4 regions of the Streptomyces sp. NPDC052016 genome follow, and region 4 is predicted to be linked to each of the others. Evidence: riboswitches for the same ligand, from Rfam matches in the RefSeq annotation. Region 4 holds a riboswitch; each other region holds the start of a gene.

What was found. A riboswitch is a leader RNA that binds a small molecule or an ion and turns the genes downstream of it on or off. The one in region 4 is predicted to bind cyclic di-AMP.
Region 1: another riboswitch for cyclic di-AMP. It lies ahead of ACIHAR_RS30145 (C40 family peptidase); the one in region 4 lies ahead of ACIHAR_RS13455 (transglycosylase family protein).
Region 2: another riboswitch for cyclic di-AMP. It lies ahead of ACIHAR_RS16075 (NlpC/P60 family protein); the one in region 4 lies ahead of ACIHAR_RS13455 (transglycosylase family protein).
Region 3: another riboswitch for cyclic di-AMP. It lies ahead of ACIHAR_RS25595 (M23 family metallopeptidase); the one in region 4 lies ahead of ACIHAR_RS13455 (transglycosylase family protein).

What each region holds. Positions count from the first base shown of each region.
Region 1 is NZ_JBIUBX010000027.1:90,476-92,630, reverse strand. Features, by position in the region: gene ACIHAR_RS30145 (C40 family peptidase) at 326-799, opposite strand; cyclic di-AMP (ydaO/yuaA leader) riboswitch at 803-981, opposite strand; gene ACIHAR_RS30140 (hypothetical protein) at 1,362-1,670, opposite strand; gene ACIHAR_RS30135 (ATP-dependent Clp protease proteolytic subunit) at 1,678-2,155, opposite strand, start outside.
Region 2 is NZ_JBIUBX010000011.1:161,836-163,990, reverse strand. Features, by position in the region: gene pcrA (DNA helicase PcrA) at 1-75, opposite strand, end outside; cyclic di-AMP (ydaO/yuaA leader) riboswitch at 687-862, shown strand; gene ACIHAR_RS16075 (NlpC/P60 family protein) at 870-2,039, shown strand; gene ACIHAR_RS16070 (tellurite resistance/C4-dicarboxylate transporter family protein) at 2,154-2,155, shown strand, end outside.
Region 3 is NZ_JBIUBX010000021.1:115,619-117,773, reverse strand. Features, by position in the region: gene ACIHAR_RS25595 (M23 family metallopeptidase) at 164-919, opposite strand; cyclic di-AMP (ydaO/yuaA leader) riboswitch at 933-1,100, opposite strand; gene ACIHAR_RS25590 (pitrilysin family protein) at 1,684-2,155, opposite strand, start outside.
Region 4 is NZ_JBIUBX010000009.1:89,723-91,877, reverse strand. Features, by position in the region: gene ACIHAR_RS13460 (transglycosylase family protein) at 1-688, shown strand, start outside; cyclic di-AMP (ydaO/yuaA leader) riboswitch at 893-1,059, shown strand; gene ACIHAR_RS13455 (transglycosylase family protein) at 1,064-1,753, shown strand; gene eno (phosphopyruvate hydratase) at 2,127-2,155, shown strand, end outside.

The DNA.
Region 1 (2,155 bases), on a different contig from region 4:
TTCAGGGCCGATGCGGGGGGTCGGGGGCGGCAGCCCCCGAGGTCGGGAAAGGGCAGGGGCGGCGGGGGCGAGAAAACCCCGGATGTCGCCGGAGTCCTGCGGCGGTCCCGCCGGTCCGCCCACGGCGGGTCGGGCGACGCGGGCGCCCGCCGGCCGATGACGGACGGCGGACGGCGGACGTGAGCTGGCCGGTGGCCGAGAAGCCGCCGCTCCCGGCCGCACAGCCCGCTCCGAGCACCCCTCTCGCCCCGCACCGCCGTCCATGCACCAGCGTGCGTTCCGGGGCGGCGGCGGCGCGTCAGGTCACCGCCACCGCCCCGGAAGATCACTTGACCCGGCCGTACCACACGCTCTTGGTCCAGATCTTCTGCAGCCGGACCACGTCCCCGGTCTTCGGCGAGTGCCAGATCTTGCCCTTACCGGCGTAGATCCCGACGTGGTAGACGTACGACCCCGAGTGGAAGAACACGAGGTCTCCGGCCTTGCGCTTGCTCGCCGAGATGTGGCGGGTCTTGTTGTACTGCTGGGCCGCCGTACGGGGCAGCTTCTTGCCCGCCTTCTTGTACGAGTACAGCGTGAGCCCGGAGCAGTCGAACCTGTTCGGCCCCGTGGCCCCGTACTTGTAGGGCGAACCCTTCTTGGAGGCCGCGACCTGGAGCGCCTTCGTCGCAGCGGTGGCGGCCGAGGCGTCGGAGGCGACACCCGGGACCACGATCGAGCCGCCCACGGCGGCGATGGCGAAGGCCGAGGCCGTACCGGCCCGGGCCATGAGCGACGGGACACGATTGAGCGCAGTCATGCGCAACCCTTCGTCAGCCGCCTGTGAAGGATGACCTGTCGGATTCGGGCTGGCGAAGTTGCCCGGCCGCTGCTGCGGCTTCACCCCAAGGGCTGCTCGGCCCGGCGCCTCCCTGGGGAGTCGACCGTCCCGGCGACCCGGCTTGCTTGGGTCCTCCACTCCTGCCGATGCACTTCTGTCGACCGGTCATCCGGGCGGCGGCAGGACTCGGCGTCCGCCCGGACCGCCCCGCCGCTTGTGGCGGGGGCTTGTCGTCAGACAGGGATCTTGGCGCACCGATGTCCGAAAATCCCAACGCAACCGGGGATTTGTGGGGTTACTCACCACTCACCCGTTCGGGTGGACACCCTGATGACCGGTCAGATGTCAAGGAGACGAAATGCCCCCGGACCTGCGCAGGAACCTTTCGTTCCGGTGTCGGGCCCCGGCAATCGCGCAACCCGTGTGGGCTGGAAAAAGCGGCCAGGGATACGCCGAACAGGGGTACGTCGTTTGGTGCGTTTCGGCTCCGGTCCGGACGTCACGCTCTCCGCGAACACCGCCCGGACCGGACGCGCCTGCGTCAACTGTCGGGGAGCGGGGGCACCGTGACGCGCGCCGTGCGGCGCTCCCCGTCCAGGACGCGCAGCGCCCGCGCCAACGTCGGCGCGTGCAGCTCGTTCTCGCCGCGCTGGTGCATCAGCGTCAGCGCGTCGCGCAGCGCGGCCGCGCGGCCGACCAGCGCCTGGGCGGCGCGCAGTCCGCGGTAGGTGTCGCCGTGGTGGGCGGGGTTGATGCGGCCCAGCAGGTCGACCACCTCCAGGTAACGGTCGATCAGCTCGGCCTCGGCCCGGGTCAGCGCCGGCAGCGGGGGCAGCTCGGGAGGCAGCACGGGCGGCCTACCTCGCGTCCGGCGCGCCGTGCGGGACGCGCCGGGTCGGCACGATCCCGTCCGCCAGCCCGTACTCCACGGCCTCCCGTGCGTCCAGGACGCGGTCCCGCTCGAGGTCCGCGGAGACCTGCTCCGCACCGCGCCCGGTGTGCCGGACGAGCATCTCCTCCAGGCGGGCGCGGACGCGCGTCAACTCCGCGGCCCGGACGGCGAGGTCACTGGTCTGGCCCTCGATCGGCTCGGGCAGGGCCGGCTGGCGGAGCACCACGCGCGCGCCCGGCAGCACGTACCGCTTGCCCGGTGTGCCCGCGGCCAGCAGTACGGCGGCGGAGGCGCCGGCCTGGCCCAGGCAGACGGTCTCCACGTCGCAGGTGACGTAACGGAGCGTGTCGTAGACGGCCGTCATGGCGCTGAACGAGCCGCCGGGGGAGTTGATGTACAGCGAGACGTCCCGGTCCGGGTCCTTGTGCTCCAGGTACATGAGC
Region 2 (2,155 bases), on a different contig from region 4:
AGGCGGGGGTTCCTCCTCGTGGCCGCGCGGGGCCTGGAGGTCCGCCAGGAAGCTGTCGTCAAAGAGGCTGCTCATCGCTCTCCGAGTCTAGGGTGCCCCACCGACAACCCGCCGCCGTCCCGGAAACATCGCGGAGGCGCGACCGCACAGCGCATCGGCCCCCAGCCCGGAGGCGGGTCGGACGCCTTGCCCGGGAGGTGGTGAAGGACACAGACGCCGACGTGCGGGAGGCGCCACTTTGTCCGGACAACAGAACATGACCGACCGCCGAGAGTCGATCGGCCGCCGACGCGGCCAGCGACCGAACACCGGTGATCTCTTGCCGAGTGCGGCACCTTCATGGGGGCGCATCCCACCCACAGGAAGACGGCACCCGGGCTTCCGTCGACATGTCCGCGACGCTCCCGCGCCCCTCACACCGCACCCCTGCCGCCCCCGGCGTCACCACCGCTCGCGCCCGTGAAGCACGGGAAGCCGGCGCCGGAAGCGGGCGGACGTCTCCACAGTGGAGGAAATGCGGATCAGTCGCCCCATATCCCCCCGGGGTGATCACCAGGAGCCAAGCCTTGACCGAAGGTCACGAAAATGTATCGGGCATATCACCCATCAACCTTCACAGGGACCACACGAGTTGGCTACCGTGCCGGACAGGCCGTACGACCCCCACCGGCGAACCTCGCCGGGCCGCGCGGCCTCCGCCGAGTCCGGCGCGCCCCCTCGCGGCAGCCGGAGCCGGGGACCCACCGAGACCTTGGGGTGAATCGGCCCGACATCCCTTCGGGGAAGCGGCCGTAGGGCAACCCTTCCGAAGCACCCGCCCGAACCCGACAGCTAACCCGGTAGGCGGACGATGGAAGGAGTCGCCTCCCTTGGCGTCGCAGCACCGCAAGCCGCGCCCCGCGGGTACGCGCGTAGCAGGCATACGCACACCCGCACTCGCCACCGCCGCTCTCACCTCGGTGGCCCTGCTCTCCCAGACGGCCGAAGCCGCCCCGTCCGCCGACGGCAAGCCGAGCCTGGAGGAGGTGGAGAAGAAGGTCGACGACCTCTACCGCCAGGCGGAGTCGGCCACCGAGAAGTACAACGCCGCCAAGGAGAAGACGACCAAGCAGCGCAAGCGCGTCGACACCCTCCTCGACGACGTCGCCCAGCGCACCCAGAAGCTCAACGAAGCACGGGAGCAGCTGGGTTCCTTCGCCGCCGCCCAGTACCGCACCGGCACCTCCGCGCCCGACACGGCGACCTTCCTGCTCGCGGACTCCCCGCAGGACTACTTCGACCGGACGCAGCTGATGGGCCGGCTGACCGAGCGGCAGAAGGGGGCGGTCGACGACTACTTCACCGAGCAGTCGGAGACCATGAAGAAGCGTCAGGAGGCCTCGCAGAGCCTCGCGACGCTCACCGACTCGCAGAACGACCTCAAGACCGCCAAGGCCACCGTCCAGAAGAAGCTCAGCACCGCGCGTGCGCTGCTGTCGCAGCTGACGGCGGAGGAGAAGGCGCGGCTCGCCGCGATCGAGCGGCAGAAGCAGCAGGAGGCCGCCCGCAAGGCCGCGGAACTCGCGGAGCAGCAGGCGGCCGAGGCCGCGGCCGCGCGGCAGGAGAGCGACAGCTCCTCGAACACGAGCGGCTCGACGTCGTCCTCGTCGTCGTCCTCCTCGTCCTCGGACGCCTCGTACGCCACCAAGGCCGAGAAGGCGCTCGCCTTCGCCCGCGCCCAGATCGGCAAGCCGTACGTCTGGGGCGCCACGGGCCCTGAGTCCTACGACTGCTCCGGCCTCACCCAGGCCGCCTGGAAGGCCGCCGGCGTCACCCTCCCGCGCACCACCTACGACCAGGTCGACGCGGGCACCACCGTCTCCCTCGCCAACGCCCTGCCGGGCGACCTGATCTTCTTCTACGACGACGTCACCCACGTCGGCATCTACATCGGCAACGGCATGATGATCCACGCGCCGAAGCCGGGGGCGTACGTGCGGGAGGAGTCGGTGTACTACGACGGCGAGTCGTCGATCCACAGCGTGGTCCGGCCGGCCTGACGGACCGGGCCCGCCCCCACCGGGAGCCTGACCCTTCCTGCGCCCGCGCGTAATTTCCCCGCCCCGCGCGCGTGCCCCCGCGCAAGCCGCCCCGTGCTCCATAGCATCAGCGGCAT
Region 3 (2,155 bases), on a different contig from region 4:
TGAAACGTCGACGAATGACGTCCGTCGGGTGACTCTATTGCAACGAGCCGGAATTTCCGACGGCGGGCCGGAATCCATGGATATTTTTTGGACAACGAGGCTCATGAAACGGCGAAAGCCCCGGCCGCGAGGGCCGGGGCTGGACGATCTGCCGGGTACGTCGTCAGAGGCTGACGCCGTGCCCACGGAGGTAGGCGACCGGGTCGATGTCCGAGCCGTACTCCGGGCTCGTGCGGGCCTCGAAGTGCAGGTGCGGGCCGGTGACGTTGCCGGTGGCGCCGGAGAGGGCGATCCGCTGGCCCGGGGTGACCTTCTGGCCCACCGAGACACTGATGGAGGACAGATGCCCGTACTGGGTGTAGGTGCCGTCGTTCATCCGGATCACGACCTGGTTGCCGTAGGCGCCGCCCCAGCCGGCCTCGACGACGGTGCCGAGCCCCACCGCGTGCACGGGGGTCCCGCTGGAGGCGTGGAAGTCGATGCCGGTGTGGCTTCCGGATGACCACAGGGAGCCGCCGGACCGGTAGCCGGTGGACACGTAGGAGCCGGCGATCGGCGACACGAAGGTGTTGAGGCGCTTGCGCTCGGCCTCGCGCGCTGCTCGGGCCCTCGCCTCGCGCTCCTTCTTGACCTTCGCGGCCGCCTGGGCGGCGGCCTCCTTGCGCGCGGCTTCCTCCTGGGCGGCCTGCTTCTGGGCGGCGGCCTGGTCGTCGATCCGCTCGGCGACGGAGTCGCCGATGGTGACGACGGGCATCAGCCCGGTCTGCTCGACGGGGGTCTCGGCGGCGAAAGCCGGGGAGGAGGCGACGGTGCCGATGACGCCGGTGGTGGTGAGCGCCGCGATGCCCGCCGCGCGGGCGGTGGTGCGCTTCATCCGGCTGGGACGACGGTGCTTCCCGGTGGCGCAGGTGAACGCCATGAAGTTGAGCGGTCCTTTCCTTCCCTCTCGCCTACCGGGTTAGCTGACGGGTTCGGAGCAGGAAGGTCTCCTACGGGCCCCCTCGCGACTCGCGCGGGCGTCCGATTCACCCCAGGGACTGCACAGTTGGGTCCCCGGCTCCCCTGGCTCGCGCCGTACGGGGACTCGGCGATGGCTGTCCGGTGCCGCGGGTGCGGCGCACTGCCCGACGAACAGCCCGGACGAAACTAGACGGGCCCGATCTCAATCCCCAAACGGAACGCGGCTTTTGTAGCGCATGCCACAGGGCAGACAGGCAACCTCTCCCTCAATTCGGACATCAAGGGGCCCCGGTGACCGTCGGGTCACCGGGGCCTCATTGCACGCGCGCGACGCGGGGCCCGGCGGGCAGGGCGCCACGGCGAGCGGGCGGCGCGGTGAGCAGGCGGCGCGGTGAGCAGGCGCCACGGTGGGCAGGCGCCGCGGCCACGGTCCGTCCGGCCGCGCGTGACACGGGGCCCGGCGGCACGGGCGCCGCGGCGAGCGTGCGGCGCGGTGAGCGGACGCCACGGTGAGCAGGCGCCGCGGCCACAGTCGGTCCGGCCGGGCGGGTCAGGCCGCGGACGCGGGGCCTGGCACACGCCCTCCCCACGCTCGACTCCGCTCGGGCGGGAGGCCTCCCGCCGCGTCGCCCCCTCCGCCCGGCAACTGGACGCACGACGCCCCGCTCACCTGCGCCCGTGCGTCACCGTCGACTCCCGCGACCCGCTCCGCCGGACAACGCCCTACTCGGCCGAGACGACCTTGACCTCGCCGATACCCAGGGCCTCGACCGGCTCCTTGATCTGGGCGGCGTCACCGACGAGGACGGTCACCAGGCGGTCCGTCGGGAAGGCGCTCACGACCGCCGCGGTGGCCTCGACGGTGCCGGTCGCGGCGAGCTGCTGGTACAGCGTCGCCTGGTAGTCGTCGGGCAGGTGCTGCTCGACCTGGTCGGCCAGGGTGCTCGCGACAGCCGCCGCGGTCTCGTACTTCAGCGGCGCCACGCCCACCAGGTTCTGCACGGCGACGTCGCGCTCGGCGTCGGTGAGTCCCTCGGCGGCGAGCGTGTTCAGCACCTTCCAGAGGTCCTCCAGCGCCGGACCGGTGTTCGGGGTGTCGACGGAGCCGCTGATGGCGAGCATCGCGGCCCCTGAGCCGTCCGGCGCGGAGCGCAGGACCTGCCCGAAGGCGCGCACGCCGTAGGTGTAGCCCTTC
Region 4 (2,155 bases):
CACCTGTGGGCTGACGTCCGGACTGACCGAGAAGTCCGGTTCGGTGGACCTGGACACGGGCGTGGCGGACGACTCGTCCGACTCCTCCATAACGTCCGGCTTGTCCGACCTGTCCAGAGGGTCGTCCGACTCCTCGAAGTCCTCCGGTTCCACGGAGGATTCCGGCGACGCCTCCGCCGACCCGTCCGCCGAGTCCTCCGCCGATTCCACGGATACGCCCTCCTCGTCCCCTTCGTCCCCTTCCTCCTCCGCGTCGGACAACTCCTCGGCGCCCGGCGCCTCCTCCGGCTCGGACGCGAGCGATGCGGAGACGGGCGACAGCTCACCCACCGCGACGCCCGAGACGGGCGACTCGGACAAGTCCGGACAGAGCGCGGGTTCTTGGAGCCTCGTCGACACCGGAGCCGTCGACGCGGCTTCCGGCTCCGGCCGTCATCGCGGCGGCACCGCCGACGAGAGTGCGACCGGCGGCGCGTCCACCGCCTCCTCCGGCCGGCATGCGGCGAGCACCCTCGGCGGGGCGGGCGGCACCTACACCGTCCGGTCGGGCGACTCCCTCGAGTCCATCGCCGACTCCCTTGGCCTGGACGGCGGATGGCGTGCGCTCTACGCCGAGAACGAGGACCTCATCGGGTCCGACCCGAGCGACATCGTTCCCGGTCAGACTCTTGCGACAGGTGTCGAATAGGGCCGAAAAGCCGAGAAAACGACGGGAGTTCACGTCACGCTTCGCGCTGAATGTCCGGTTTGGCGAAAGTGTGGGATGAGTCTCAGAAGCCCTGATCGTCTTTGAAATTCCGTCGATCGCGTGTCTACGGTCATGACCGCTCGGCAACCCGAGCCCCGGCTGTCGCAACGCCGAATCCTGCCAGCGGCCGCCCGGGAACAGTCGTCGCGTCAAGCGCCGTAGGCAGGAGCGGGGGACCCAAGGTAGGTGCCGCACCGGGCAGTTGACCGGAGCGGCTCGGGGTGAAGCCACGCCTCCCACGGAGGAGTGGCCGGGCAACTCAACCGGCCCGAACCCGACAGCTCACCTCGCAGGCGTCGGTGAGGGGATCGATCCATGCTGTTTTCCGGCAAGGGCAAGCACCGTCGTCCGTCCAAGGCCACCCGCGCCATCGCCGTCGCCGGTGTCGCCACCGCCGCCGTCGCCGCCCCGCTGATGACGGCCGGCAGCGCCTCCGCCGCCACCGCCGCCGAGTGGGACACCGTCGCCCAGTGCGAGTCCGGCGGCAACTGGTCCATCAACACCGGCAACGGCTACTACGGCGGTCTGCAGTTCTCCGCCTCCACCTGGGCCGCGTACGGCGGCACGCAGTACGCCTCCACCGCCGACAAGGCCACCAAGTCGCAGCAGATCGAGATCGCCGAGAAGGTCCTCGCGGGCCAGGGCAAGGGCGCCTGGCCGGTCTGCGGCAAGGGCCTGTCCAACGCCGCCTACACGGGCGGCTCCTCCGGCGACTCCGGTTCCTCCTCGAACTCCGGGGCCGCGACCCGTTCGACCGAGCAGCAGAGCGCCTCCCGCTCCGCCGAGCGCCCGGCCGCCACGTCGCAGAAGACGGTCACCACCCCGACCGGCAAGAAGGTCAAGAAGGGCGACGGCGAGTACAAGGTCGTCGCCGGCGACACCCTCAGCACCATCGCCCAGGAGCAGGGCGTCAAGGGCGGCTGGGAGAAGCTCTTCGAGCTGAACAAGGACATCGTCGAGGACGCCGACCTGATCTACCCGGGCCAGCAGCTGCACCTCAAGTGACAGCCGGCCCACAGCGCGGCCAAGGCTCCCCCACAGCCGAGGCCCGCACACTGAGGACCTCGTGAGGGTCCCCCCCGTCCCCCACGGGCTCCCCGCCCCGGTGCGTGTTCCCCCGTACGCACCGGGGCGGGGCTTTTCTCTGCCCGCCCGCGTCGGCCCGATGCTGTTCCGGCGGTCGCCTTCTTCTCCGGTGATTCCTCCACCCTCTTTGTTCCGACCGGGAACAATGTGTACGGTCAGTCTGTCCACGGGACGGTCGGTCGGCTGCCGACGGCCCCGGGGCGGTTAGGCTCTAGTCGCAAGGCTCACCCAGGGCCCGTCACGGCCCATGTGCCCCGCACAACCAGCGTCACATCCCAAGAAGGAGATGCTCGTGCCGTCCATCGACGTCGTCGTAGCCCG